2 regions of the Ferruginibacter lapsinanis genome follow, and region 1 is predicted to be linked to the other one. Evidence: riboswitches for the same ligand, from Rfam matches in the RefSeq annotation. Region 1 holds a riboswitch; the other holds the start of a gene.
What was found. A riboswitch is a leader RNA that binds a small molecule or an ion and turns the genes downstream of it on or off. The one in region 1 is predicted to bind thiamine pyrophosphate.
Positions count from the first base shown of each region.

Region 1 (15,036 bases):
TATCAAAGCTGATCTAGTTACTTACGGAAAAGTGATCGGGGGTGGTATGCCGGTAGGCGCATTTGGTGGCAAAAAAGAGATCATGCAACATATTGCCCCTCTCGGAAATGTGTATCAGGCAGGAACTTTAAGTGGTAATCCGATTGCTATGATAGCAGGTTTTACCATGTTGGAAGAATTAAAGAACAATCCAGCTATATACCAATCACTGGAAGACAAAACAAAATATTTAGAAGACGGCATAAGAAATGTATTAACTAAACGCAAGGTTAATTTCCGTATCAACAGGTTTGGCAGCATGATAAGTGTTCATTTCTGCAATCATGACATTATCGATTTTGACAGCGCATCAAAAGCAGATATTCCTTTGTTTAATAAACTATTTCATTTTATGTTGGATAAAGGAATATACCTCCCTCCTTCTGCTTACGAAAGTTGGTTTTTAAATGATGCTTTAACCTATGAAGATCTGGATAAAACAATTGAAGCTTTCGACGCATTTGATGGATATTAAAAAATAAAGGCAGCCCACTCATCATTGAGCCTATCTGCCAACCCTTATTTACTCGATTTTTATTTATATTTACTAAACAAAGTAAATACGATAATGACAAGAGAAGAAAAATTCATGCAGGAAGCCATTAAATTATCACTCAATGGCGTTGTAAATAATGAAGGCGGGCCCTTTGGCTGTGTTGTTGTAAAAGGAGATGAGATAGTAGGTAGAGGTAACAACAAAGTTACCAGTAGCAATGATCCTACTGCACATGCAGAAGTTACTGCCATCAGGGATGCCTGTAAAAATCTAAACTCTTTTCAGTTGACTGATTGTGAGATTTATACTTCCTGTGAGCCCTGCCCTATGTGCCTGGGTGCTATTTATTGGGCAAGACCAAAAGTTGTTTACTTTGCCAATAATAGAAAAGATGCTGCAGATATAGGCTTTGATGACTCCATGATCTATGATGAGATGAAAGCTGAAATGCACGAAAGAAAAATACCTATTATACCTCTTGGAAGAAATGATGCATTAAAAGTTTTTGAAGAATGGGCCAACAAACCCGATAAAACGGAATATTGATATATTATTTGTCATTTTAGTAACAAATAATCTGTTTACTTTACAGCAAAACAGTAAACCAAAGCATCATAGCGTATAATTTCGCCATCTCTACAATCTATGAAGTATTATTGTATCGTACTGCTTACCATTTTAGCTACAAAATTCTGTTCTGCTCAATGTACCACTTTGGGACAAAATCCCGGAACAGCCTTCCCTGTGTGCGGTACTGCCAATTTTATTCAAAGCAGTGTGCCAGTTTGTGGTGGACGACCGATACCAGGGCCATGCAGTGCTGATCTGATTACAGACATTAACCCTTACTGGTACAAATTTACCTGTTTTAGTACCGGCACATTAGGACTTGAAATAAAGCCAAACATTACATCCGATGATTATGACTGGCAAATATTTGATATAACGGGCCGCAATCCTTCAGATGTATATAGTGATGCATCGTTATTAGTGGCATGTAATTGGTCTGGTGAAGAAGGTACTACCGGAACGTCTGCCACCGCCGAATCACTGATAGTATGTGGAAGCAGCCCTAGAAACCCTTACAGGCCGCTGTACAGTAAGATGCCGGTATTGCAGCAAGGCCATAATTATTTATTGTTGATCAGTCATTTCTCCGGAGATTCACAAAGTGGTTATACATTATCATTTAATGGAGGTACAGCAAATATTACTGATCCGGTTGAGCCACATTTAGAAAGTGCCAGAGCCCCATGTGATGGTTCTGTTATTGATATCAGACTTAACAAGGAAATGAAATGCAACAGTCTTTCTGCCAATGGAAGTGAGTTTACCATTACCCCTGCTGTTGCTTCTGTAATTTCTGCTACAGGAATCAATTGCAATAATGCATTTGATATGGATTCTGTAAGATTAGTGCTCAATGGTCCATTACCTCCTCAAGGATACACAATAACTATTTCAAATGGTTCTGACGGCAATACACTTGTTGACAATTGTGACAGAACCATTCCAGTAGGTGAAAAAATCCCTGTTACAGTATATCCATTAATACCAACTCCTATGGATAGCCTGTCGGCATTAGGCTGTGCGCCGGATGAACTGGAGTTAGTATTTAAAAAAATGATGCAGTGTAACTCCATCGCTTCTGATGGAAGTGATTTTATGATAACAGGCCCTTCTGCTGTTACAATTGCAAGTGCAAAAGGAACTTGCAATACCAATGGACTTACCAATACTATCAGCATTAAATTATCAACTCCTATACAAACTAAGGGGAATTATACTATCCGGTTAAAAACAGGTAGTGATGGCAATACGATCATTAATGAATGTGATATGCCTACACCTGCCGGAGCTACCATTCAATTTTCAGCAAAAGATACGGTATCTGCAGTGTTTACAGCTACTATAAAATTCGATTGCAAACAGGATATCATTGATTTTTCTCATGACGGAAGAAATGAAGTAAACAGTTGGCAATGGAAATTCGATAACAATATTACAAGTACTTCAAAAGATACCTCCATTGCATATAACGCATTTGGCAAAAAGAATGCAACACTGATCGTTTCAAACGGGGTTTGTTCAGATACAGCTTCAGCAGTGGTAGATCTGGATAATACATTGAAAGCTTCATTTGAGACAAGTGCTTTGGTTTGCCCCGACGACCTTGTTCCTTTTACTGATAAAAGTATTGGAAAAATAAGCAGTTGGTCATGGGATTTTGGAAATGCAAATACAAGCAGTTTACAGGTGCCCCCCAAACAACAATACCCTTATACTAACATACCAAAAGACTACACTGCAAGATTAATTGTAAAAAACAATATCAACTGCGCTGATACAGCATATCAAAAAATAAAAGTATTAGGAAATTGTTATATTGCCGTTCCAACTGCGTTTACCCCTAATGGTGATGGATTAAATGATTTTCTTTACCCTACAAATGCATACAAAGCAACCAAATTGCAATTCAACGTATTTAACCGTTTAGGCCAATTACTCTTTACAACTACCGACTGGACAAATAAATGGGATGGAACTTTTTCCGGAAAACCACAGGATCCGGGAACGTACGTATGGACGCTAGAATATACCAATATCGAAACGGGAGAAAAGAAATTTTCAAAAGGAACTACTGTATTAATAAGATAAATAGCCTTCGTTAGATCAATTCTTTTAATTTTTCAACTACCAGATCTATTTCATTTGTGGTATTATACTTACTAAAGCTAAACCGAACCGTTACTAATCCGGAATCTGGATAAATAGCCCTGATCACATGACTGCCCACATCTATACCACTGGTGCAGGCACTTCCACCACTTGCGCAGATATTATTGATATCTAAATTAAATAACAACATTTCAGATCTTTCTGATGCAGGAAAATTAACACTCAACACGGTATATAAACTCCTGCCTAAAACATCTCCGTTAAAACTAACTCCCGGGATATTTTTCTTAAGAGAATCATACATATATTGTTTCAAACTACGGATATATACACTGTCTTTCTCGTAGTTATTGGTGGCTATTTCCAGGGCTTTTGCAACCCCCACAATACCATATAGGTTTTCTGTTCCGGCTCTCATATTTCTTTCCTGAGAACCGCCATGTACCAATGGATTTATTTTTACATTTTCATTGATATACAATAAGCCTACTCCTTTAGGCCCGTGAAATTTATGTGCTGCCCCGGTTATAAAATGCACATTAGTATTACGCAGATCGAATGGAAAATGCCCAAGCGTCTGTACGGTGTCACTATGAAAAACAGCATTGTATTTTTTACAAATATCTCCTACTGCATGTATATCTAAAATATTACCAATCTCATTATTAGCATGCATTAATGTTACCAGCGTTTTTTGTCCTGATGAGGATAAAAGACTTTCCAGATCGGCCAGGTCCACATGACCATCAGGCAGCAACTTTACATAACTAATTTTAACATGATTGATATTTTTCCGATGCTCTACAGAATGCAATACAGCATGATGTTCTATCGGAGACGTAATGATATGTGTGCAGCCCAGATCTTTTATAGCCGCTGCAATGGCGGTATTACTACTTTCTGTTCCACCACTGGTAAAAAATATTTCGGATGGATGCGCATGCAAGATCTTCGCTACGCTCTTCCTGGCATTTTCTATCGCCATTCTGGATTCTCTTCCGTAGGAATATATAGAAGAAGGGTTACCGAATTTTTCCGTTAAATAAGGCATCATTACTTCCAGCACTTCCGGATCAAGAGGTGTGGTAGCAGCGTTGTCGAAATAAATTCTTTGAGAGTCCATAGTCAATTGTCCATAGTCTATATTGAACCGGGGTGCCATGGGCTATGGACCATGGACCAGTGATCATTACATTACTTCGCTAATATCTTTCATTAGTTTTTTAGCGATATTATCAGCAGTAGTTTCAAAATTACTTTCTGCATAAATACGAATGATCGGTTCGGTATTACTCGTACGTAAATGCACCCAATCATTATCAAATTCTATTTTTAATCCGTCTTCAACGTTGATTGGATTGTTTTTGTATTTTGATTTGATTTTTTCAAAAACATCCTTCACATCAATGCCATTTTCTAATCCGATCTTATTTTTACTGATAAAATAATCAGGGAAAGTATTTCTCAATTGCTTGATACTTTTTTGACTGTTGGCCAGATGTGTTAAAAAAAGAGCGATCCCAATCAAGGCATCTCTTCCGTAATGCAGATCCGGCACAATGATACCTCCGTTCCCTTCTCCACCGATCACAGCATTAACTGCTTTCATTTTATTCACTACATTCACCTCACCTACTGCACTCGGAAAATATTCGCCACCATGCTTTATTGTTACATCTTTTAATGCCCTTGTTGATGACATATTAGAGACTGTATTACCTTTTCTTTTACTCAACACATAATCTGCCACCGCCACCAAAGTATACTCTTCTCCAAACATGCTGCCATCTTCACAAACAAAACAAAGCCTGTCAACATCCGGATCAACAGCTATCCCTAAGTTTGCTTTAGTTTTCACCACCGCATTGCTCAGTTCAGATAAATGCTCAGGTAAGGGCTCTGGATTGTGAGCAAATTTTCCGGTTACTTCCGCATTCAACACTTCAATATCTTTTACACCCAATGCCTTCAACATAGCGGGCACCGCTATTGCTCCGGTACTGTTTACAGCATCAACTACTATTTTAAATTTAGCTTTCTTTATCGCAGCTACATCCACCAATTCATAATTTAATATAGCATCGATATGTTTTTGTAAAGACAATTCATCAGTTGTTGTTACGCCTAATTTATCTACCGAAACAAAACTAAAATCTTCACGTGCTGCAATATCCAATACTTTCTGCCCTTCTTCACTATTGATAAACTCCCCTTTGCTATTCAGTAGTTTTAATGCATTCCATTCTTTTGGGTTATGGCTCGCCGTTAGTATTATCCCTCCTGCTGCATTTTCAAACACAACCGCCATTTCAACGGTAGGTGTTGTACTGTAATCAACATCGAGCACATCCAGCCCCAATGCATTCAATGTACTGATCACTAAGTTTTTAACCATCAAACCACTAATGCGTCCATCTCTCCCAACAACTATTTTTTTATTATCGCTTTGTTGCGACAACAGGGTGCCGAATGCTGCAGTAAATTTAACTACATCTAAAGGAGTCAGATTATCGCCTGTTTTACCGCCGATCGTACCACGTATTCCGGATATGCTTTTTATTAATGCCATTCGCTGCTGATGATTTTTGAGGTGCAAAGGTACGAATTTGTAGCTTGTTCAGGTAGAGATAGTGGTGGATTTTACACATTAAATCTATACTGCAGGAATCAAATCCTTAACAGTGGGCATTTTGCAAATAAAAAAAGCAACTCACAAAGAGTTGCTTTCCTGATTAATTCAGTCAAAAATATTATTTCATAACAAAGCTTTCCATGAATTTAGTAGTAAAGTTCCCTGCTCTGAAATCTTCATTTTTCATTAATTGTAAATGAAAAGGAATAGTAGTTTTAATCCCTTCTATCACATACTCACTCAAAGCCCTGTACATAGTATCGATAGCCTCTTCCCTGGTTTGTGCCACGCAGATCAGTTTTCCTATCATGCTATCATAATATGGAGGAATGACATATCCTGCGTAAACATGGCTATCTACACGTACACCATGCCCTCCCGGAGTGTGCAGTACAGTTATCTTTCCCGGACTTGGTCGGAAATCATTATACGGATCTTCAGCATTGATACGGCATTCGATCGCATGCATTTGAGGATAATAATTTCTACCACTTATTTTATGACCGGCCGCAATTTTTATTTGTTCTTTGATCAGATCATAATTCACCACTTCTTCTGTAACACAATGCTCAACCTGAATACGGGTATTCATTTCCATGAAATAAAAATTACGATGTTTATCCACAAGGAACTCAATAGTACCTACCCCTTCATAATTAATAGCAGAAGCCGCTTTAATAGCCGCTTCGCCCATTTGCTCCCGCAATTCATTGGTCATAAAAGGAGAAGGAGATTCTTCAACCAATTTTTGGTGACGTCGTTGAATAGAGCAATCCCTTTCACTTAAGTGACAAACACTTCCAAACTGATCACCTGCAACCTGTATCTCAATGTGGCGTGGTTCTTCCACAAATTTTTCCATATAAATACCATCATTTTTAAATGATGCGGCTGCTTCAGTTTTAGCGTTTTCAAATGCCTTTTCAATTTCTTCTTCATTCCACACAACCCTCATACCCTTACCACCACCGCCTGCAGTAGCTTTTAATATAATTGGGTAGCCAATTTGCATAGCAGATTGTTTGGCATGTTCTACACTTTCCAATAGCCCTTCAACACCAGGTACAACGGGTACACCGGCTTTGATCATGGTTTCTTTGGCAGTCACTTTATCACCCATTGCATTGATCATCTCTGGCGTTGGACCAATAAATTTGATCCCATGCTCTGTACATATCTGAGCAAATTTCGCATTCTCTGCTAAAAAGCCATACCCTGGGTGAATTGCATCTGCATTGGTAATTTCTGCAGCTGCCATGATGTGGGGAATATTTAAGTAAGAATCTGTGCTGGCCGGCTTCCCGATACAAACTGCTTCATCAGCAAATTTTACATGTAGACTATTTCTATCTGCTGTAGAATGTACAGCAACAGTTTTAATGCCCATTTCTCTGCAGGTTCTTATTACACGTAATGCAATCTCTCCTCTGTTAGCAATCAATATTTTTTTAAACATCTTCGTTAATTTGGAAATTTGGTGATTTGGTGACTTGATGATTAAACAGTTTGACTATCGGAAAAGCATTGGTTCCGTTGTCAAATTTTCAAATTATCAAACCATCAAATTAATTCGGTTCTACAAGGAATAATGGCTGATCATACTCTACCGGACTTGCATCTTCCACCAATACTTTTACTATTTTGCCTTTCACTTCACTTTCAATTTCATTGAACAGTTTCATTGCTTCAATGATGCATACCACTTTACCAGGTTCTACTTCATCTCCAACATTTACAAAAATTGGTTTACCCGGACCTGATTGACGATAGAATGTTCCGATCATCGGACTCTTTATCGTTACCAGATTATCTGCTTTAGGTGCTTCTGCCGGCTTTGCTGCCGGAGCCGCCGCCGCTGGCGCTGCTGCGGCCGGTTGTGGTGCGTAAGCCTGTGGCTGTGCTGATGCAACTATATGCTGAACGGGATCTTTCTTTTGTTTAACTGTAATTTTAACGCCTTCTTCTTCGATTGTGATTTCTCCGATATTGGTTTTATTGATGAGCTTTACCAGCTCCTGAATTTGTTTGATATCCATGTTAAAAAATTAAATGGTTTACTTTATTTAAACGGGGCTGCTAAGATAGGGAATGATTTATCAAAAATGCAAATTTCTGAAAAATTAAAAATATAGAATTTGACCAAAAAATGTTAAAAACTGCCTTAAAACACCCTAAAAATCACAAAAAAATGGGGAAAACGGCCTAAAATGAAAGAGGCTGATTTTTGCAAATCAGCCTCTTTTATATCAAAATTCTGTCATTTGTTTTAGCTCTCTTTCACTCTTTCTACATATTCGCCTGTTTTAGCATTCACTCTGATCAATTCTCCTTCATTAACGAATAATGGTACATTTACAGTTGCTCCTGTTTCTACAGTAGCAGGCTTTAATGTACGTGTTGCAGTATCTCCTTTTGCTCCAGGTTCGCTATAAGTAACCAACAGTACAATTTTATCAGGCAACTCAACTCCCATCGGTTGTTCAGTTTCACCATTAATTAGTACAGATACTTCCTGACCATCTTTTAAGAATTTAGGTGCATCGATCATACTTTCCTGAACTGCTATTTGCTCAAAAGTTTCATTATCCATGAAATTATAGCCTGTATCATCTTTATACAGGAATTGATACGCCTTCTTTTCTACTCTAACCGGATGAATGGTTTCTCCACTGTTCCAAGTTACTTCAATGGTACGGTTGTTATCAACCCCTTTTAATTTTGCCCAAACTTTCGCTGCAGCTCTTGCAGTTTTATTCTGACCAAATTCAATTACTGAGTAAAGACTACCATCTACTTTGATGACCAATCCTGAACGCATATCTGCTGTTGTTGCCATATTAGTTGATTTATTTTATTATTGCTGTTTTGTTATTGGGTTGCAAAAGTACTAATAGTACGGCTAAAATGGAAATTTAACTGCTTAATGTTGCAGAGTATAATATCGCAGATATAAATTTAGCTTTGTAAAAATTTACCCAATGAAGAAAATATTCCTGATTATCGCTCTTTTTGCATGTAGCAAGATGTTATTTGCCCAGGCAGATACCTCACTACTTTATCTGAAATTCACCCAGATACCACCTTTTTCTTTTACAAAAGTACCCGACAGTACCAAATTTGCTAAAGCTGACCTAAAAAAAAGAAAAGCTACACTTATCATGGCTTTTAGTCCGGATTGCGAACATTGCAAGCACGAAACCAGCGAATTGATTGCTCATATCAAACGCTTTAAAAAGATACAAATAGTAATGGCATCACCTCTTGACTATAAGTATTTGTATAGTTTTTATCAAAACTATCAACTAAGCAAATATCCAAATATCACCGTTGCCAGAGACCCCTCCTGGTTTCTGGGTACCTTCTATAACATAAGGAATTTCCCGGCCTTATTTTTATACGATAAAAAAGGACAGTTTGTAAAGGCTTTCGACGGTAGCGTTCCCGTAGAAAAAATTGCTGAAGCATTGTAATCCAATTGTGTAATGAACTACCTTTGCACCGCAAATTAATTTTATCAAAAAATAAATGATTGTATTATGAAAGTTACCGTAGTAGGTGCAGGTGCCGTAGGTGCGACTTGCGCTGATAATATTGCCCGTAAAGAGCTATGCACTGAACTAGTTTTATTAGATATTAAAGAAGGTGTTGCCGAAGGTAAAGCACAAGATATGATGCAGACTGCTGCATTACTTGGTTTCGATACCAAAATTGTTGGTAGTACAAACGATTACTCAAAAACTGCTAACAGCGATGTAGTAGTAATTACTTCAGGTTTGCCACGTAAACCGGGCATGACCAGAGAAGAATTGATCGGTGTGAACGCAGGTATCGTTAAATCTGTAGCAGAAAACATTTTAAAATTCTCTCCAAATACTATTATCATCGTTATCAGTAACCCGATGGATACAATGACTTATCTGGCATTGCAATCTACAGGATTACCTAAAAATAAGATCATCGGTATGGGTGGAGCTTTGGATAGCGCTCGTTTCCGTTACCAATTGAGCCAAACATTAGGTTGCAGCCCTGCTGATCTGAATGCAGTAGTTGTTGGCGGACACGGTGATACTACCATGATTCCTTTGATAAGCAAAGCTACCTGGAACAGTGCTCCTGTTACAGATTTCTTAACTGCTGAGCAACAGGAAAAAATTGTAAAAGACACGATGGTTGGTGGCGCTACTTTGACTGCTTTAATCGGCACCTCTGCATGGTATGCTCCCGGAGCTGCAGGTGCTGCAATGGTTGAGGCTATTGTACGTGACGAGAAAAAATTATTCACTGCCTGTGTAGCTTTAGATGGCGAATATGGACAAAAAGATATTTGCTTAGGCGTTCCCGTTATTATCGGTAGAAACGGCTGGGAAAAGATCCTTGACTTTAAATTGAATGACGCTGAACAAGCTGCTTTCAACAAAAGTGCAGATGCAGTAAGAAGCATGAACGATGTGTTGAAAACATTATAAATTAAGAACCTGATAAATTAAAAGCCCTGCAAATGCAGGGCTTTTAATTTATCAGACTAAAAAATAGAATATGAAAATCTATGTAAGAAATATGGCTTGCGAAAGCTGCAAAATGGTTGTTAAAGAAGCTCTGGAAGAACTTAATATTTCGCCAATAAAAGTAGAACTAGGGGAAATAGAAACCAAAGAGCCTATTTCTGATGACAAAAAAAGGAAACTGAACAACAGGATCAAAAAAGTTGGGCTAGAATTATTAGAAAAAAAACAGGGTGTATTAATAGAGAAGGTAAGAAAGGTTATGATAGACTACGTCTACAATTCTGATGAGAAACCCAATATCAAGTTCTCTGTTTTATTAAGTGAAAAATTAGGGCATAGTTATACTTATTTAGCCAATTTCTTTTCAGAAGTTGAAGCTACTACGATAGAGCAGTATATTATTTCTTTAAAAATTGAACGAATAAAGGAATTGATCATATTCAAAGAACACTCTTTTTCTGAAATTGCAGATATGCTGCATTATAGTAGTGTTGGGCATCTGTCTACACAATTTAAAAAAGCGACAGGATTAACCCCCACACATTTTAAAGCATTAAAGGAAAAAAGAAGAATTACTATTCAAAATATTTAGGTGGTTTTGTAGGGACTATGATTTTAATTAGACAAATTTTTGTGCCGTTATTAAACAGCATTATGTCTATTACAAAAATTACTTCACCTCCTTCCCTTCCTTATCAATATAATATGTTCGATTGGTTTCATCTTTCACCCATGCCATACCCGATTCAAAATTTTGTGCATCTAAATAAATTTGAGGTATCACCAATTTGCCATTCGGATCAATATACCCGTATTTTCCATTAACTCTTACTTTAGCCAATCCTTCAACAAAACCACCTACAATGTCATATTGAATAGGTATTACCAACTTACCTGTATTGTCTATAAATCCAAATTTATTTTGCTTCATTACCCACGCCCTGTTGTAACTAAACCCGGATGAAAAATCGTCGTAGGCTGCGTAAAAAAGCTCCTTGCCTGTTGAATCGATCATCCCTTTTTTATTATCCTTCCTGAAAACTATTATCCCGTTATCATAATCATAAGGCAACATGAGATACTTTGCCGGAGTAATGATCTTTCCGGTGGCAAGGTCTACTAATCCGGATTGGTCAGAACCTTTATACATGTACATAGCCAGTGCTGAATTTGTTTTATCAATACGATATATTGTATTGAACTGAGGTTTTGTAGTAACTACACCTTTTGTATTGATAGCACCCAATAAACCTTGTTCATCTGTGAAAACCCCATAACCTTGTTGAAAAAAACTGATATTCTTATACTTCGGCTGAACAATCCACTTTAGTGTACGATCATCCATCAATCCAACTAAATTATTCTGACCAACGATCAGTAAATTATTTTGTGTAGGTGATATCAGCGAATAATCAAACGGAAGTAACTCTTTAAAATTTTTATCGATCAACCCAACCTTTCCATTTTTACCTACCACAAATTTTTTGCCATCTACCCTGTAATTATAAATAAACATCCCTTCTGGAACGGCAAATATTTTTCCTTCGGTATTATAATAAAATTTTTTGTTGAGGGTATCGGTGGCCATCGCAAACCAACCATTACTGAGGTCTCCGAAAAGTTCCTTGTAAATAACCGGAACTACCTCTTTCCCGTTTCTGTCAATGACTCCTCTTACTGTGGTTCTTACTAATTTCCCTTGCTTCAGTTTAACACTGTCAACGAATTCCTTAGTAACCGTTGCAAAGCCATGCTTAAAATTTGTAATGGAATAATAAATCGGCGGAGTAATTTCTTTACCTTTCTCATCTACCACTCCTTTCAAACTATATGTTTTGCTAATAATTGAACGCCCCTCAACAAATGAAGAAGGCTTGTACAAATATTTTGGTTCTACAATCACCTTCCCTGTTTTGTCTTTAAAACCCCAAAGACCTTTAGCATTTTTAAAGGCGATAAGATCTTGACTTTGAACTGATAGGAGTAAACCTAAAACTGTTGTAACAAACAACCCGATTTTTTTCATAAACAAAAATAATCTTCAATTATAAATGACATTGAAAATAAAGACAAAATCATTTACTAAGCATACCCGTATATGGGTATTTTTATGAAAAATCATTTCTTCGTGCTACCTGACAGAAAAATCGCAAACGGCTATCTTGCGGAGGGATTTAATAATTTATATTGCAAAGAATCTAATAAAACATCCAAATTCTTTATTAAATATATTTTTGCCAGATTCCACTGACTGTCTGTTATTTCATCAGATTGAGCCAATATAACAATTGGACATTTTTTTGCAGTAGTAACAAGTGTTGTTCCATTAATATAAATCTGTGGAATACTAAAATAAATGTAATTATTGTTTATCCAAATTGTCCATTCAAAATTATAATTCACAAATTTATCGTCATTTACACTGTCGATATTATTTACAGGCACTTTATAACCTGAATAAAAAACAGCCTTACCAGCGATCATACCGGCCTTTCTGTTTGTTACTTTGATAACATCTTCATTATTAAAAAAAGATCTGTCAAACCATAATAACACTCTATCAAACAACTGTTCTTTACCCAAAGGAATTTGATTAATTACCTTATCATACCTCATAGGCTTATCCTGACCAAATGAAAGTTCAATAATAATAAGACAACTGAATAATAAAAAGAATCTCATATATTCTTATTAAGAACATTACATAACACTACAGCCAGAAAATTAACCGCTTCACATTTTTCAAAAAAGACTTTTCAAATTTCTAAGCTTTTCTAATTGGAGAAATATTTGCTTTTGAAATTTGCTCATGCCCTTCATTATTACGGCATGTCTTTCTTTACTTTTTTTGATTACTGCGTGGATCTTATCTGTAACAGTGGAGTGAAAACCAACTACATTACTTCCTTGTAATTTTTGTTTAATTAGATGATGATACATAGAATTATTTTTTACGGATTTATAAAAAAGATTCCACAAAATATAGCACATAAACCATGCCTGAATAACTAAAGATGCAAAATACATAGATACTCTTTTATATGCCTGCAAAAACAACTTGAACACACGACAGCAGTGCCTCACAAGGCTTTTTTCCTGTCACATAGTCAGCATATTTATAGTCAATTTTTAATAAAAATCCATCCAAGTAATAGTGTAACATTGGCATCATTTTACCTTCTGAACAGTCCTTGATCAATGAATGCTAAACATCCCTCCACAACCGAACATTACAATCCAACATATACATCATTTTAGTAATGCCATAAAAAATACTCAATTTATTTTTTATCTTACTAACTTTGAAAAATTAAATGCACGGGGTGCCAGAAAACAAGTGCTGGCTGAGATAATACCCGAAACCTGATTTGGATAATGCCAACGTAGGGATGCAGTACTTCAACACTCCATTCTTTTTTGACTTTCCATTTCTCTCCGTGTATTTTTTGTAAAAAAAATAACACCATGGAAGTACAAAAAAAAGTTTTTGAATTAATCCCCAAAACACAACAAAACTGGCAAGAAAGACCAGAATGGTTCTTTAACCGTGAGCACACCGACACCTATGAGCAATGGTATGAAGGAAGATACAAACGTGCGGAGATCTGGCAAAAAAAAGTAATGGAACAGTTGGTATCAAAAGACAAGCGAATTAAAACATTACTTGAATTTGGTTGTGGCACTACTCGTTTTACAAGATGGTGGAAAGAGATAGGCATCAAAGCTACCGGCGGAGATATTTCCCCGCTTATGCTTTCACAGGCAATTCATTTATTTGATGGCGACCTCGTGATGGCAGACTCTCATCATATGCCGTTTAAAGATCATACTTTTGACGCCTTGGCTTTTATTACCACTTTTGAATACTATAAAGATCCGGTAAAAGTGATACGGGAAGCAACAAGAGTGGCAAAATATGGAGTGGCAATGGGAATGATGAACAGGAATTCTCCAAAGGTATTACGCAGGCGAGTTCAGCAACTGTTTGGGAAAAATCCATTTTATGTTACCGCTACATTTTATACCCCAAAAAAACTTACAGCAATAATTGATGAAGCCTTAAAAGGAAGAGATTACACTATTGAGTGGACTTGTACAGGATTGCCAAAATGGTTTCCTGTTCAACAATGGGGATTGCCTTATGGAGATTTTTTCGGTTTGTATATCAAGTTAAATGATGTTAAATGATATGAAAGGCAAACTGGGAAAAATAAGCAATACCGACTTTAAAAACATTGTGCAAAAAAAGTGTGGCTACAAAAGAAATGAGGTTAGTGTTGGGCCGCAATTCGGCGTAGATGTATCTGTTATAGATCTTCCCGATGGTATGGTCCTGGCAAGCACAAGCGATCCCCTCTCTCTTATTCCATCATTAGGCTTACAGGAATCTGCATGGTTGTCGGTACACCTGATGGCTAATGACATGGCTACCACAGGATTTGCACCCATGTATGGACAATTTGTGTTAAACCTTCCTGCAACTTTTTCAAAAGAAGATTTCAGTACCTACTGGAATTATATTCATAGTTTTTGTGCAGCAATTAAAGTTGCTATTACAGGTGGGCATACAGGTTTTATTGAAGGACAAAATTCCACTATTGCAGGTGGAGGCACTTTTTTCACAGTTGCTCCAAAATCGCAGGTACTTACTTCACAACAAGCTAAACCAGGCGATGCCATTTTAG
Region 1 covers NZ_CP086063.1:2,329,146-2,344,181, reverse strand. Annotated here, with positions in the region: gene hemL (glutamate-1-semialdehyde 2,1-aminomutase) at 1-514, shown strand, start outside; gene LK994_RS10025 (nucleoside deaminase) at 608-1,081, shown strand; gene LK994_RS10020 (T9SS type B sorting domain-containing protein) at 1,181-3,193, shown strand; gene LK994_RS10015 (cysteine desulfurase family protein) at 3,204-4,337, opposite strand; gene glmM (phosphoglucosamine mutase) at 4,404-5,783, opposite strand; gene accC (acetyl-CoA carboxylase biotin carboxylase subunit) at 5,965-7,302, opposite strand; gene accB (acetyl-CoA carboxylase biotin carboxyl carrier protein) at 7,412-7,882, opposite strand; gene efp (elongation factor P) at 8,113-8,682, opposite strand; gene LK994_RS09990 (TlpA family protein disulfide reductase) at 8,825-9,316, shown strand; gene mdh (malate dehydrogenase) at 9,383-10,312, shown strand; gene LK994_RS09980 (helix-turn-helix domain-containing protein) at 10,383-10,943, shown strand; gene LK994_RS09975 (WG repeat-containing protein) at 11,022-12,377, opposite strand; gene LK994_RS09970 (DUF4468 domain-containing protein) at 12,509-13,033, opposite strand; TPP riboswitch at 13,661-13,758, shown strand; gene LK994_RS09965 (class I SAM-dependent methyltransferase) at 13,817-14,539, shown strand; gene LK994_RS09960 (AIR synthase family protein) at 14,541-15,036, shown strand, end outside.

Region 2 (15,036 bases), 350 kb from region 1:
CTCTTTGTACAATTATATCTGCCTGTATTTTTATCAGGGTAGTTTTTTCTTTAAACTCTTGTATCAATACAGTTGCATGGTAAGGGATCTCTTCTCCGTACAATAAAAATATTTTCTCACGTATCAATTCACTTACAAAAAATTTTGTAGGCAGATCACTAATATCATCTCCTTCGTAGAACGGCGCTCCTTCAGGCAATAAAGCTACAATGCTTGTCAATAGTTCTTCTATGCCTTTCTTTTTAAGTGCTGAAATGGCTATTACCTGCTTACAATAAGTTTGTTGTAAAAAAAACGCTGTGGCTTTGGCTATATCTTCTTCACTAACCTTATCAGTTTTATTTAAAATAACCAATGCCGGCATTTTTAATTTCAACGCAGAAAAAATTGCATGACTTTCTTCGGGATTCTCTCTTGCATCTGTGATCAACAGTGCAACATCCGCATCCTCCAGACTACCTTTTACAGCCTGCATCATTTTTTCATGCAGTTTGTATTTCGGCTCAATGATACCCGGAGTGTCTGAAAAAATTATTTGATATTCATCTGATGTTAAAATAGCCTTTATACGATGACGGGTAGTTTGCACTTTATGCGACACAATGGCCATCTTCTCCCCCATTAAAGCATTTAAAAGGGTGCTTTTACCTGCATTAGGTTTACCAAAAATATTTACAAATCCTGATTTCATTTATAACCGTTTAACTGCAAGGCACACGTATCTGGCTATAAGAATTGAGAGGAGGTAATCAAATTCTTTAGCGTTGATCGGCAACTTGCTAAGAATAAAAAAGGCTCTTTCGAGCCTTCATTTTTTAGTTGCGAAGACCGGGATCGAACCAGTGACCTTCGGGTTATGAGCCCGACGAGCTACCGCTGCTCTACTTCGCGGTGCAAAGGTAAGGGTTTACAGACTCGCCACCAAATAATATACAATTATCGATGAAATTAATTCCCGTCAATCGACATACATATACCATTCCAGCTAAATATTATACATTCGTTAAACAAATGAATCGTATGAAAAATATGTATAAAATATTGTTGCTGCTTATACTTTCCTCATTTTTAATGAGTGCTTGTAAGAAGAAGACCAAAGAACAAAACGACGAGATCTATAGCAGACATTTACAGGAGCATATCAAGCTTACGATCATCAGCACCCCAATACCGGAAGATAAAAAAGAGCTGAACTTATTGTTATTGAATGATGGCCAGGATATTAAAAAGCTACGAGTGACAGAAATTGTTGATAGCCTTTTCAGGAAAAAATTAATTTCTCCCCTCATAATTGTTGCTATACACACTCTTGACAAATCACAGGAATATGGCGTAGCAGGTTATGCCGGTTATCAAAACAAAGGGAACAAAGCTGATAAATATGCTGACTTTATTGACAATGAATTGTACAGTTTTATAAAAAAGAAATCAGGTGTACGAAAATTCAAATCGGTGGTAATTGCAGGTTGTGACTTAGGTGGCTTATCAGCATTTGATATAGCCTGGGATCATGCAGATAAAATCGATAAAGTGGGTGTTTTTTCAGGCACATTTGGCTTCAGTAGTAAATCAACAGAGAGCCCTGACTACTCGGATAATTCGGACAGAATTATTTTTAATAAAATAAGCTCTTCCCGAAAAAAGCCTCACTTAAAATATTGGTTTTATGGAGATGATACGAATGAAAATGGCAGCCGGTATCAGGATAGTATCACTATCAATCATACCGAAGATCTAATAGCATTGATCAAAACTAAAAACGTTTGTGCCCCGTCTGACATTATTTATACAAAAGCGATTACCCGAAAACAGGGGCATAGAGAATGGAGTAATGCTTTCCCCGATTTCATACAATGGGCATTTGGTAAATAGTCATAAAAAAGATGCTGCATTTTTACATGCAGCATCTTTATAAAGTAGAGTGTGTGATTATTAATGTTTGATTACAGAGAATTTGCTTTGCAGCATAGTTCCGTTGGCATCAACAGCTTTTAGAATATAAGTTCCGGCAGGGAAAGCTCTTACATCTATTTTAACTGAATTGCTATTTACTTTTAATTTGTTGATCATTGCTTTTCCTGTTAAGTCAAATATACTGATCAGGTTGTTAGTTGCAGAGAAACTGTTCATATCAACTGTGATTGACTCACGAGCCGGTGCAGGATAAACTTCTAAGCCTAAATTTTTACCGCTGAAATAAACAGAAACGATCTCAGAGTAGCTAACTTTAGAGTCATTACTGATCTCTGTTAGACGATAGTAGTTGTATCCGTTTTTCGGAGACTGATCCTGAAATGCATACGCAACTTCTGTGCTGCTGTATCCTTGTGCATTTACTCTGCCAATACCCACAAAACTAATTCCGTCAAAAGATCTTTCAATGATGAACTCTTTCGCATTCAATTCTGTGCTTGTTGACCAATTCAATTGCACTTGTTGCAAATTCAATTTTTTAGCTTTGAATGATTTTAGTGTAACCGGTAAAGGTCCACACTGTCCATTTCCGTCACATTGATACAAAGGGCAATTACCATAAGCGGCAGGAGTAAGGAACGCATTCATATACAATCTTATACCATTAATATCATCATCTGTATTACCTGAGAAACTATGGTTACCCAAATAAAAGATCAAGCCCCCTTTACCAGACCTATGTTTTGATACTGTTGCACCAAATACAGAATCCGTAGCAGCGGTACTACCATTGATAACAGGATAAAAATTATTCAAAGCCACACTACCTGACTTCCTTGTCCATGATTGGCAAGAACCGCCTTGCTCTGGTGTAAATATACCATCAAATTGAGCATAGGAAAGATCAGGATTGGCATAATTTATATTCGTTTTGATAGCATTATTTAATACATCAATTCCCAGAGAGGATTGTGAATGACTAACATTTTCATATGTTTCAATAGCCGCACATTCTGCAAGAAAATTTCCTCCCTTCTGAACAAAATCTCTTAGAGAATCCACTATACGTGCTATAGGAAAACTTCCACCACCATCATTATGCGGTTCAGAGGCAAAAGTATAACAGCCATTATATAGATTAACGGCCGAATCAAGAATTTTGTAATTGGTAGAAGGAATTGAAGCAGCAGTCATGTAAGCTATCTGAATTGAACCTTTACCACCGTCATTCAAGACCGCAGCTTTAGGTTTAACAGCGGTAAGATCATAACGTACATTCACATTTACAGGAGCAGTAGTTCTGTAAACATTTATTTTATTTACCGGTGTCATAGAATTATTATAAATCGTTATAAATAATCTAGCCAGAGCGGTGTCTGAAGGAGTGATCACAAATGGACCGGCTTTAAAGTCTTTAGGTGTTGTGCCAGCTGCAACAAAACTAGGAGTAATTTTTTCAGCCAATACAGAAAAATCTGCGGCACCATGCACTTTACCTGAATCAATCACCCAACGAAGTCTGATACCACCATTCATAAGGTTTACAAGTAAACCATATGTTTTGATGTTGAAATAACCTGGATTTGCCTGATAAGTTTTATCCATCGCTATCACAAATGAACCCGCAGGTAACACTTTGATATTCTTATTTGGATTAGGCAGATCAGTGTTTTGAGCTTTAGCGTGTGAAGAAAAAAACACAAGGGTAGTCAGTAAAATAACTGAAGGTAGAAAAGTTTTCATAATTAAAATGTTTAATAAGGTTAACGGCTCTTCTACAGAATAAAGGGAAATTAATTACGGCGGCTTTTCAAACAAATGGATTGTTTGCTCGGGAGAGGATATGAACGAAATTTTTTTAAGGGAAATTTCGTCTTGAGGATTAAGCTAGACTCTTGTGTGATGTAAAAATATTTTTTATTTTCTACATAATGAAAGAAAAAGTGAATTATTTTTATTTTTATTGTTTATTAATTATTTATATATTATAATTTTATTTGTATTGATAGAATGATAACGATATCGTAGAAAAAATTACCACTAACTCAAAAACTACTATACCTTTGTTTTGCAAATGTTTTTATAACCGACTGAATTTCCGGGGTGCTTCTTGAATGAGGCTGAGATTAAACCCGTATAACCTGCTCAGGATAATACCTGCGAAGGGAGATACCTTTCTTTTACATCGGATCATAATCCGGATGTTCAGCACAAATCTCGTTTTAATGAAAAAAGTATTTATCAGTACAGTATTGTGCTCATTCTCCATTATTTTGGCCAAGGCGCAGGAGAAGCTCGGCGACACTACCTTTTTACAACCTATTGAAGTATCAGCTGTCAGGGCAACAGAAAAGGCCCCCTTTGCAAAAACCAATCTTTCCAAAAAAGAAATTGAAAAGAATAACATTGGCCAGGACCTTCCTTTTATTCTTAACCAAACCCCATCAGTTGTAGTCAACTCTGATGCAGGAAATGGTGTTGGATATACAAATTTCAGGGTTAGAGGATCTGACGCCACCCGTATCAATATAACATTGAACGGCATTCCTTACAATGACCCCGAAAGCCAAATCAGTTATTTTGTTGATATGCCTGATTTTGTTTCTTCTGCCAGTAATATACAAATTCAAAGAGGTGTAGGAACTTCATCCAATGGAGCTGGTGCTTTTGGAGGTTCGGTAAATATTTCTACCAATGAGATCATTGAAAAAAACTACACTGAGTCTAACAATAGTTATGGCTCATTTAATACATGGAAAAATACAATCAAATTTGGTACAGGTATATTAGATAAACATTTCACTTTTGATGCCAGGCTCAGCAAAGTAAGCAGCGACGGATATATTGACAGAGCTAAAAGTGATCTGAAATCATTTTACACAAGCACTGCTTATGTTGATGCTAACAAATCATTTAGATTGAATATTTTTTCAGGCAAAGAAAAAACCTACCAGGCATGGAACGGGGTACCGGAATATTTATTAAATACAAACCGAACATATAATAGCAGCGGAACAGACAAGCCCGGAGAACCTTACAACAATCAAACAGATAATTATACACAAACACATTACCAGTTCTTTTACAATCAAAAAATATGCAATAGTTTAAAACTGAGTACGGCTGTTTTTTTAGTTAACGGAAGCGGATATTGGGAAGAATATAAAGCCGGCGAAGCGTTAGCTGATTATGGTTTGTCTGATTATACCGTTGGTAATACAACTATCTCTTCTACAGATCTTATTAGAAGGCTTTGGCCAAACAATAAGCAATATGGAACTATTTTTTCTGTGCAACATGAAAAGAAAAACACACAGTTAACGATTGGTGGCGGATACAACCAAAATGACGCAAAACATTTTGGAGAAGTTATCTGGGCACAGGTTCCGGTTACACCTAATTATCACTGGTACGATTTAACTGCAACTAAAAAAGATTTTTCTTTGTATACAAAATGGACACAAACGCTTAACCAGCATTGGCAAACTTTTGTAGATGTGCAATACAGAAATGTAGATTACACCATTAATGGTTTTAGAAAAAATCCGGCTTTAATAGTTAAAAGCAATTACAACTTTTTTAATCCTAAAGCTGGTATTACCTATAATGCTAATAACTGGCAGGTATTTTTATCATATGCCAACGCAAATAAAGAACCTAACAGAGATGACTACGAGATCAATACAGCCAAAAAGCCTGTTCCCGAAAAGCTACACGATTTTGAATTAGGCGCTGAAAAAAGAAAAACAAATTACAGTTTTGGTGCAACAGTTTACTACATGCGATATAAGGACCAATTGGTATTAGTTGGAAATATTAATGATGTAGGGGCTTATACAAGAATAAATATCCCTAAAAGTTACAGACTGGGTGTAGAGCTGGAAGGAGCATATGTTTTCAATAAATGGTTAAATGCTACGGCCAATCTTTCTTTAAGCGAAAATAAGATCAAAAACTTCACGGAGTTGATAGATGATTATGACAATGGTGGATATGTAACTAATTTTTATAAAAAAACAGATATATCTTTCTCTCCTGCTGCAATCGGTAATTACAGTCTTAATATTATTCCTGTAAAAAATGGAGAAATCAGTCTTCTTGGAAAATATGTAAGCAGCCAATACATGGACAACACTTCTAACAAAAGCAGGAGCCTTGATTCTTATTATCTGCAGGATGTAAGACTAGCTTACACTTTACACAATAAGCTTTTTAAAGAAACTAATATCAGTTTAAAACTCAATAATATTTTTGCAAAAAAATATGAATCAACCGGATATACATTTAGTTATGTATACGGCGGGTTAACTACTGAAAACTTTTATTATCCTATGGCACGATTTAATGCAATGATATCATTGAATGTTAAATTGTAACCGTCTACCAAAAATAAAAAGTTCCGTTTCGCTAGTCGAAATGGAACTTTTTTATGTTCATCAATGTGGTTTATTCTATATATCCTAGACATTAAATTTTGCTCTCCAGTCTAACATCCCTCCTACCAGATTTTTTGTGTTTTTAAAACCTGCTGCATCTAAAATCATGCAAGCCTGTCCGCTACGATTACCACTTCTGCAATAAATGATCAATTCCTGGTCTTTCAGTTCTTCCAGCTCATCAATTTGCATTGCCTGTATCTTGCCCAATGGAATAAGTGGCCCCCCTATATTAAATTCAGCATTTTCGTGAGGCTCTCTTACATCTATGATATGTAGTTTTTCGCCTGCATCTAATCTTGCTTTTACTTCTTCAACGGTTATGGTATTCATGTTATAGTATTTTTTAAATGTATTAATATCTTATTGGTTGTTTAAAGTATCCTTGAGGTATATCATCACAGGCGATATCCAAATATCCATTACCTGCCCGGAGTGAATATACATTGGTTGCTTTTCTTCATTAAATCTTTCAGGATTTTGTTTATAAATAAAAGCAGAAGCAGTGTCTTTAATATCTGTTTCAGAAATAATTGCTCCTATGCTTATACCAGTAGAATCAAGCGCCGCTTTCGCTTCAGCAAATCTCATCCCAACCAGATCAGGTACAAGTATTTCAGCATCTTGTAATCCTCCGCCAATGATCAGAGTAATAGCACTACCCCATTGCAACTTTTGTCCCGGAGAAATTCTTTGCCCGTTATATTGCTGTTCCAAAACGGACCCCATCATAAAATCCGGTTTATAAATGGTATCTCTCAACTCCAAATGATTGCGACGAAGCAGGTCTAAAGCAAAACGTAAGCTTAGCCCTTCCAATTTTGGCATTTCAATCATTGGCGGCACATAACGATTGATAGTAAGAAAAACACTACGATTTACTTTCACGGTAGAGCCCCCATCAGGTAACTGCTTGATAACAGTACCACGTTTTACTGTATCAGTATACACAGAATCTTGTATCACTACATCAAAGCCTTTGCTTTCCAATAATTCTATTGCCTGGTGTGTGTCTTTCCCTACCAAAGAAGGTACTGTTAAATACTCTCCATGCTTGGTTATCCAACTTAGCATTTGCAGTAATACAAATACCAACGTAAACAATAGTACAACAGCGGCTACAAAGTTTACCCAAAGCGGCTTATCGGTGATAAATTTAAACATATTGATCAGTTAAAACATTCTTCAATTAAAGCTGAATAAAAATCTTTCAATGTCCAGTTCATTGCTTTTACCTGCTGAGGTACAATACTTGCCTCACTTTGACCGGGTACAGTATTTATTTCTAACATATAAGGATTGCCACTCTGCTCATCATAAATAAAATCGATTCGTACAATGCCATTACAATTAAAAATACTATAGGCTTTTTTTGCGGCATTACTTATTTTATCAGCCATTGACGGATCAATTGCAGCAGGCGTAACTTCTGTGCTAGCTCCTTCATATTTTGCATTAAAATCAAAGAAGTCATTTTTAGATATCACTTCAGTTATGGGTAGTGGGATGATCTTGCCTTTAGTTTTAAAAACACCGATCGTGAATTCTCTTCCTTTAATAAATTCTTCTACCAAAACCTGGTCATCTTCTTTAAATGCTTTTTCCAATGCTGCCTGCAGATCATTTGCTTCATTTACTTTACTCATACCAATACTGCTGCCTCCATTATTAGGTTTTACAAACACAGGCAATTTTAATTCCTTTAAAATATCGCTGCTTGTTATTGAAGTGTCGTCTTTAAACAAGTGCAAAGATTTTGCCACATGCATGCCTCCAAAAGCGGCCACTGCTACAGTGTATCGTTTATTAAATGTTAATGCTGAAGTTGCCGCATCGCAAGAAGTGTAGGGTATTTTTAAACAATCGAAATAGCCTTGTAATTTACCATCTTCACCAGGTGTCCCGTGAAGCCCTATTAATACCGCATCAAAAATGATCTTTTTCCCATTTACAATAATAGAAAAGTCATTTTTATCAACAGCTATATGTTCGCCTTCGGCAGGGATATAAAACCATCCATCAGTACGAATGTCTATTTTATAACAATCCCATTTTTGGGTATCTATGTTGTTTTCAATGGTGATGGCACTTTTATAAGATATTACCGCTTCTCCGGAATAACCGCCTGTAACCAGTGCAATTTTTTTCTTCATCTATATCAATAAGTTATTTAGCAAAGAAACGAAATTAGTTTTAGTTTTTAATGTATGCTTATTAGTTACAGTTGTTTATAAAATTTAACAGTTTGACCACGTTTTATTCTGCTATATCAATTCCCTCGTTACCTGTATCTAAAGCAAATTTCCATTTACCATCCGGCTGTCTTTTCCAAATACTTACATAAGTACCATATTGTACCGTTTCAGATTTTTTGGGTTTAATGGAATATATCCCATAGGTATAGCCAAGATCACCCGATTGAGCTACACTCCCCCCTTTAGGATCCCATGTCATTGTATATGAAGAATCTTCTCCCTGGCTAATGTAAAATATAGCCTCTCCACCGATGATAGGCTTTGAATTGGGTCTTAACAAAACGCCATTGCTATCAATATATTCCATAAAAGCTGCCTTCATTCCTTTTAACTCACTCATTTTTGAAAACTCTCTGTCAGCATCCATCATACTCATCTTAATATCCACCATATCTTCTTTAGGCTTCTTCTTAAAACAAGACAATAAAGAAATTGAAATAATAAGCAATAGTGATAAATTTTTCATGCAGTTAATTTAGTAAAAAAAAATGAGATGAGAGTATACAAAAAAGCGAAAGTATTTTTCAATACCCTCGCCCTTGTTGCAGGAAATATCACCTGCCTGTAGTAAGACCTTCCGGTCTGTATAAAATCTTAAACGTGTAAGCTGTCTTTTTTTGCCATGAGTACTTCCACTGTTTCTTCATACATTTCATCAGGAACACAACAATCAACCGGACAAACTGCCGCACATTGTGGTTCTTCATGAAATCCTTGACACTCCGTACATTTATTAGGAGTAATATAATAAGTATCCACACTTAAAGGTGCGTTACGTTGGTCGGCATCTACCTGAGTGCCATCCAATAAAGTAAATGATCCTTTTACAGTTGTTCCGTCAGATATTGCCCATTCTACACCACCTTCATAAATTGCATTGTTAGGACATTCTGGTTCGCAAGCACCGCAATTAATACATTCGTCGGTAATCTTAATAGCCATTGTTTTGAGTTTTTTATAAATAAAGGGTTAAATAAAATACATTTGCAACCCAAAAGTATAATTACCAGATGAATTTACAAAATAGAATTAATTTATTATCAGCATTAGGAAATCTTCTAAAAAAAAATACAGAAGAATGGCAGGCTGTTAAACATAAAGCTTCGATAAAAAATGGTTGGTTTACCCCCGATTTCATTGATGTTGCTTTAAATAACATTATTAATGAATTTATTGATCCGGAAAAATTAACGGCATGGGCAAACCGCTATTTTTTAGATGACAATATCACCCAAAAACAGGTAGGCATTGTTATGGCAGGCAACATTCCATTAGTTGGTTTTCATGATTTTTTATGTGTATTTATTTCCGGCCATCGGCAAATGATAAAACTATCCAGCAAGGATGATGTTTTGTTGCCGTATTTAACTGAAAAAATGACGGAACTGAACAGCGATTGTGCAAAGTTGATCTCATATTCAGAAATGCTAAAGGGCTGTGATGCTTATATTGCTACGGGAAGTAACAACAGCGCCAGATATTTTGAATATTATTTTAGTAAATACCCAAGTATAATCCGTCGTAACCGTACATCAGTGGCAATTTTAACCGGTAACGAAACAATGGAAACGCTTGAAAAACTGGCTGATGATATTCATATTTTCTTTGGGTTAGGTTGCCGAAATGTGACAAAGATATTTGTACCGGAGGAATATGATTTTGTTCCGTTATTACAATCTTTTCATCGCTATAAATATTTTGCAGACCATCATAAATACAGAAATAATTACGACTATAACCTGGCCATACAGATCATGAACAATCGATTTTATATGACCAATGAAGCCACTTTGCTGGTAGAAAGTGATTCTATTTTTTCTCCCATCAGTCAGTTGAATTATAGTTTTTATAGCGATAAAACGACTCTTTTGGAATCCTTGAAAAAAAATGATGAAATTCAATGCATTGCAGGAATAGATATCCCTTTTGGCATGGCCCAAACTCCCTCCCTCACAGATTATGCAGATGGCATTGATACCATTCAATTTTTGTTATCTTTATAGCAGGTAATAGAATTGAGTTTTTTCATCTACGAAATCGTTCCTAATTAATTGTTAAACATGTCAGTTGGTAAATATCATTTTGTCAGCCCTTCGTTACTTTGTATATGAAAGGCACAAAAATTGAATTCAATTTTTAAAATTCAGAAAACGTTATAGATTATGAAAACAAAACAAATTTTATTTACTGTAGCGATCAGCGCCATTACAGCGCTGGGTGTAATGATTGGTTACACTAAGTTTATACAACACAACAATAGTTTTGCCGGACAACAAGCAGGAATGGTTCCGTCTAACTACAAGTATGCTGGTATGTTTGATAACAACCTGCCTCCCGGTGCCACAGATTTTACGCAACCTTCCCAGGCGGCATTGCCGGCAGTAGTGCATATAAAAACAAAAACAAATGCTAAACAGGTAAGTAATAATTTACCTAAAATGCCAAAGAGCCCATTCAGCGATTTTTTTAATGATGATATTTTTGATCAGTTTTTTGGCGGCAGAGGTAATAGCTACATACCTGAACAAAGAGCTTCGGGTTCTGGTGTTATCATCAGCGATGATGGATATATAGTAACTAATAATCACGTAGTGGAAAATGCTGATGAGCTAACCGTTACATTAAGCAATAAAAAATCTTACACAGCAAAGGTTATTGGTAGAGATCCTGCTTATGATCTGGCTGTGATCAAAATAGATGCTAGCGGATTGCCATTCTTATTATACGGCAACTCTGATGATGTAAAAATCGGTCAATGGGTATTAGCGATAGGATATCCTTTAAATTTAGAAACAACAGTTACCGCAGGAATAGTAAGTGCTAAAGCAAGAAGCCTTGGTTTGAACAAAAGCACAAAAACAAATTCTGCAGTTGAATCTTTTATACAAACAGATGCTGCTGTAAATATGGGTAATAGTGGTGGTGCATTGATTAACACCAACGGGCAGTTGATAGGCATCAACTCTGCTATTGCATCTCCTACAGGATATTACAGCGGTTACTCTTATGCAATACCAGTAAATATTGTAAAAAAAGTAGTAGATGACATGATCAAGTATGGTACTGTTCAAAGAGCATTCTTAGGCGTATCATATAGTCCGGATGGATTGTCTGATGAACAAAAGAAAGCCAACGGAGTTATGGAAGGTAATGGCGTATTCATCAGTGATGTATCAAAAGGTGGAGCAGCAGAAAGCGCAGGCATTAAAAAAGGTGATTTCATTACAAAAATAAATGGAGTTCCAGTTTCATCCAGTGCAGAAATGGTAGAACAAGTTAGCCGCTATAAACCAAGCGATAAGATCACTGTGACATATGAAAGAGGTGGTAAAGAAACTACAACCAACGTTACACTAAAAAACAACGCCGGCACGTATGATATTGTTAAAGAAGATGATGGAACGATGGCTAAATTAGGTGCTGATTTTGTTACTTTAGATGCAAAAAAAGCGAAAGAGTATGGTATACCTGGTGGTGTAGTTGTAAAGAAAATAAATGAAGGTGCATTAAATGATCAAACCCGTATGAGAGATGGATTTATCATTTTAAAAGTAGATGATAAAGATGTTAAAAATGTTGAAGATTTCAAGAAAATAATCGCTACTTCCAAAACACTTACGATCAGTGGTTTTTATCCTGGTTCTGATGGAATTTTTGATTACCCGATAACTCTGGAGTAATCAACACGAAATAACTTTTACAAAGGCAGTAGCAATACTGCCTTTTGTTTTTTCAAAAATTGTAGTATTTTGGAAGTCGTTGTACTTAATCTTTAAAATATTGTTTATGAAAAAGATATTTGGTCTTATCGTATTCATTGCATTTTCAGCAACCGTATTTTCACAAGTAAGTAAAAATGATTACCTCGAAAAAAGTAAGAGAAAAAAAACTACCGGGATCGTTTTGTTAACCATTGGAGTGGCTGCTATTACCGGAGGAATTCTTGCAAATGAATCACGTGGTCAATATAGTTCTTTCGAACAGGATTTTGCAGGAGGTTTATTAATTGGAGGAGGTATTGCCAGTGGTCTTGTAAGTATTCCTTTTTTTATCAGTGCTAATAAATACAAAAAGAAAGCAGCAACAGTAAGCGTCAACAATTTAAAAATCTTTTTATCAAAAAACAATCAGTTGGTTAACAATTTCCAACCGATGATATCTTTAAAAATTAACATGTAAAAAGAGAATTATTTTTTATTGAATTTATCCAACACCATATCCAGGTGTTTTACAAAATCAAGTTCTCCATTTTTTTGCACATCATCGTAGCCATAACTTTTATCAACGATCTTACTTCCATCGTGATATAAAAAAATATAATTGGGTTGAGACACCCCTCCGGTAAGTTTTATTGACAATTCTTTGTATTTATCTCCAACAGTGTTTATCTGAGCACCCAGCAATGCGGAATATCTTTTTTCAGCATCCGGTAACTCCTGATTAAAATCTTCAAATAAAGAAGCCACTACAAATTTATTTTTCATTCTCTCCATCACTTCGGGCATAGTCCACACCCTATTCTCAAACTCTCTGCAATTAGGACAAACAATTCCTGTAAAATCAATCATCAATGGTTTATTTTGTTCTTTAGCTGCCGCCAATGCCTCATCATAATCAAAAAAAGCAACCAACCCTGCACTCTTAGCCGCAGCAGATTCATTTTTGATCAATTCATTTACATACTTAACAGGTTTAATAACATAGGTTGATTTTATTGAATTATTTTTTTCAATATCAGTCTTGGCTGCATTCATTGTATATTCCTGCGTACCGTAAGGTGGTAACAATCCACTTATTTTATTAAGCGGTGCTCCCCATAATCCGGGAATCAGGTATATTGTAAAAGCCATTGAAAGTAAGGCAAAGAAAAAACGAGGAATAGGAATATACTGCATATCCCAATCATTTTTCGGAAGATGACTATCATGTTTCATTTTGAAACCACCCAATAAATAAACAGTAAGGAAAGCAAATAAAGCCACCCATATTGCCAGATAAATATCTCTCGAAAACAAAAACTTACCAATCTGTACATCTGCATTGCTCAAGAATTTCATCGCCAATGCTAACTCTAAAATACCAAGTGACACTTTCATTGCATTTTGCCAACCACCCGGTTTAGATATTTCTTTTAACCAGGAAGGGAAAAAGGCAAATAAGGCAAAAGGCAACGCCAATCCTATTCCAAAGCCACACATTCCCATTATAGCAGCCAATTTGTTCGTCTTAGCTGCAATCCCCAAGATACTTGCTACAAAATTTCCTGTGCAACTGAATGACACTACCACTAATGTTAATGCCATGAAAAATATGCCTGTGTAACTTCCTAAACCGGATTTGCTATCTAATTTATTGGCCCATGATGAAGGAAGACTAATTTCAAATGCGCCCAAAAAAGAAATACCAAAAATTACGAACAACGCAAAAACCAGCAAGTTAAATTGCCAGCTGGTGGATATAGCATTCCACGTAGATTGCGGTACAAACAATACCGACAATATTGCAACGAAGGTATAAATGGCTACAATGGAGAATGCATAGAAAAGAGCGCTCTGTCTACCTTGCTGAGGAGTTTTGCTTCGTTTCAAAAACAAGCTAACGGTAACGGGCACAAGCGAATACACACATGGCGTTAAGAACCCTATCAGCCCGGCTAGAATACCAGCCAATAGCCATCCGAGCACAGATTTGTTGGTAGAAGATTCGGGTGCTTTTTCAAAGGAAGTTAATTCTTGAGTTTTGGGGCGATAAACGAATTCTTTTGAAATAGGATAAGAAAAATTCAATACTTCATCTCCATTTAACACATAGGCAAGCACTTCTCCTTTTATCCTGAAACTATCCTCTTTCACTACATTGACTTCCTGAGACCATATGGCGGAATCGGTAAAATACTGAATACTTACACCTCCTAACGCAGTTGATTTTTCTGTGATCGATGATGTAATAGCAATCGGATCACCTTTTATTCTCAATCTGGATGTACTATCAAAATTGATGGCAGTTCTTACATCATCCAATCCATCTATTTTTTGGGTTGATAATAACTTAGCTCCTTTCGCAATAGTAGCCTTAATGAGTAACACTTGTTTACCTGCGGTATCTGTAGCGGTCGTAAAGCTAAACTGCACAGGTTTTTCCTGTGCAAACATTGATAAAGTAATAAAACATAAGACAACCGTCAGCAGTTTTCTCATCGGCTTATTTTAGTGCTATATTAAATGGAGTTGTTGTTGGCGGCAAACATCTGGAATCTGTACAGACCATATAATACACTTCTCCGCTCACATTAGTTTTGATTTTGCCTTTAACAGTAACTACCTGCACAAAATCAACCTTATCAGCATAATGCAACACATCTATGCCAAAATTTTCATCATGTTGTTTAACCAGCTTACCCACCTCTTTTGGTTTACTTGTGTTTGTCACCA
Region 2 covers NZ_CP086063.1:1,979,629-1,994,664, reverse strand. Annotated here, with positions in the region: gene era (GTPase Era) at 1-691, opposite strand, end outside; tRNA gene LK994_RS08555 (tRNA-Met) at 820-891, opposite strand; gene LK994_RS08550 (alpha/beta hydrolase) at 943-1,872, shown strand; gene LK994_RS08545 (T9SS type A sorting domain-containing protein) at 1,933-3,657, opposite strand; TPP riboswitch at 4,004-4,099, shown strand; gene LK994_RS08540 (TonB-dependent receptor) at 4,140-6,290, shown strand; gene LK994_RS08535 (rhodanese-like domain-containing protein) at 6,375-6,683, opposite strand; gene LK994_RS08530 (PASTA domain-containing protein) at 6,714-7,514, opposite strand; gene LK994_RS08525 (D-alanine--D-alanine ligase) at 7,520-8,503, opposite strand; gene LK994_RS08520 (YybH family protein) at 8,607-9,071, opposite strand; gene LK994_RS08515 (4Fe-4S dicluster domain-containing protein) at 9,200-9,547, opposite strand; gene LK994_RS08510 (acyl-CoA reductase) at 9,616-10,608, shown strand; gene LK994_RS08505 (Do family serine endopeptidase) at 10,768-12,285, shown strand; gene LK994_RS08500 (hypothetical protein) at 12,392-12,784, shown strand; gene LK994_RS08495 (thioredoxin family protein) at 12,793-14,802, opposite strand; gene LK994_RS08490 (protein-disulfide reductase DsbD domain-containing protein) at 14,807-15,036, opposite strand, start outside.
Region 2: linked by a shared signal. The riboswitch ahead of LK994_RS08540 (TonB-dependent receptor) and the one ahead of LK994_RS09965 (class I SAM-dependent methyltransferase) in region 1 are both predicted to bind thiamine pyrophosphate.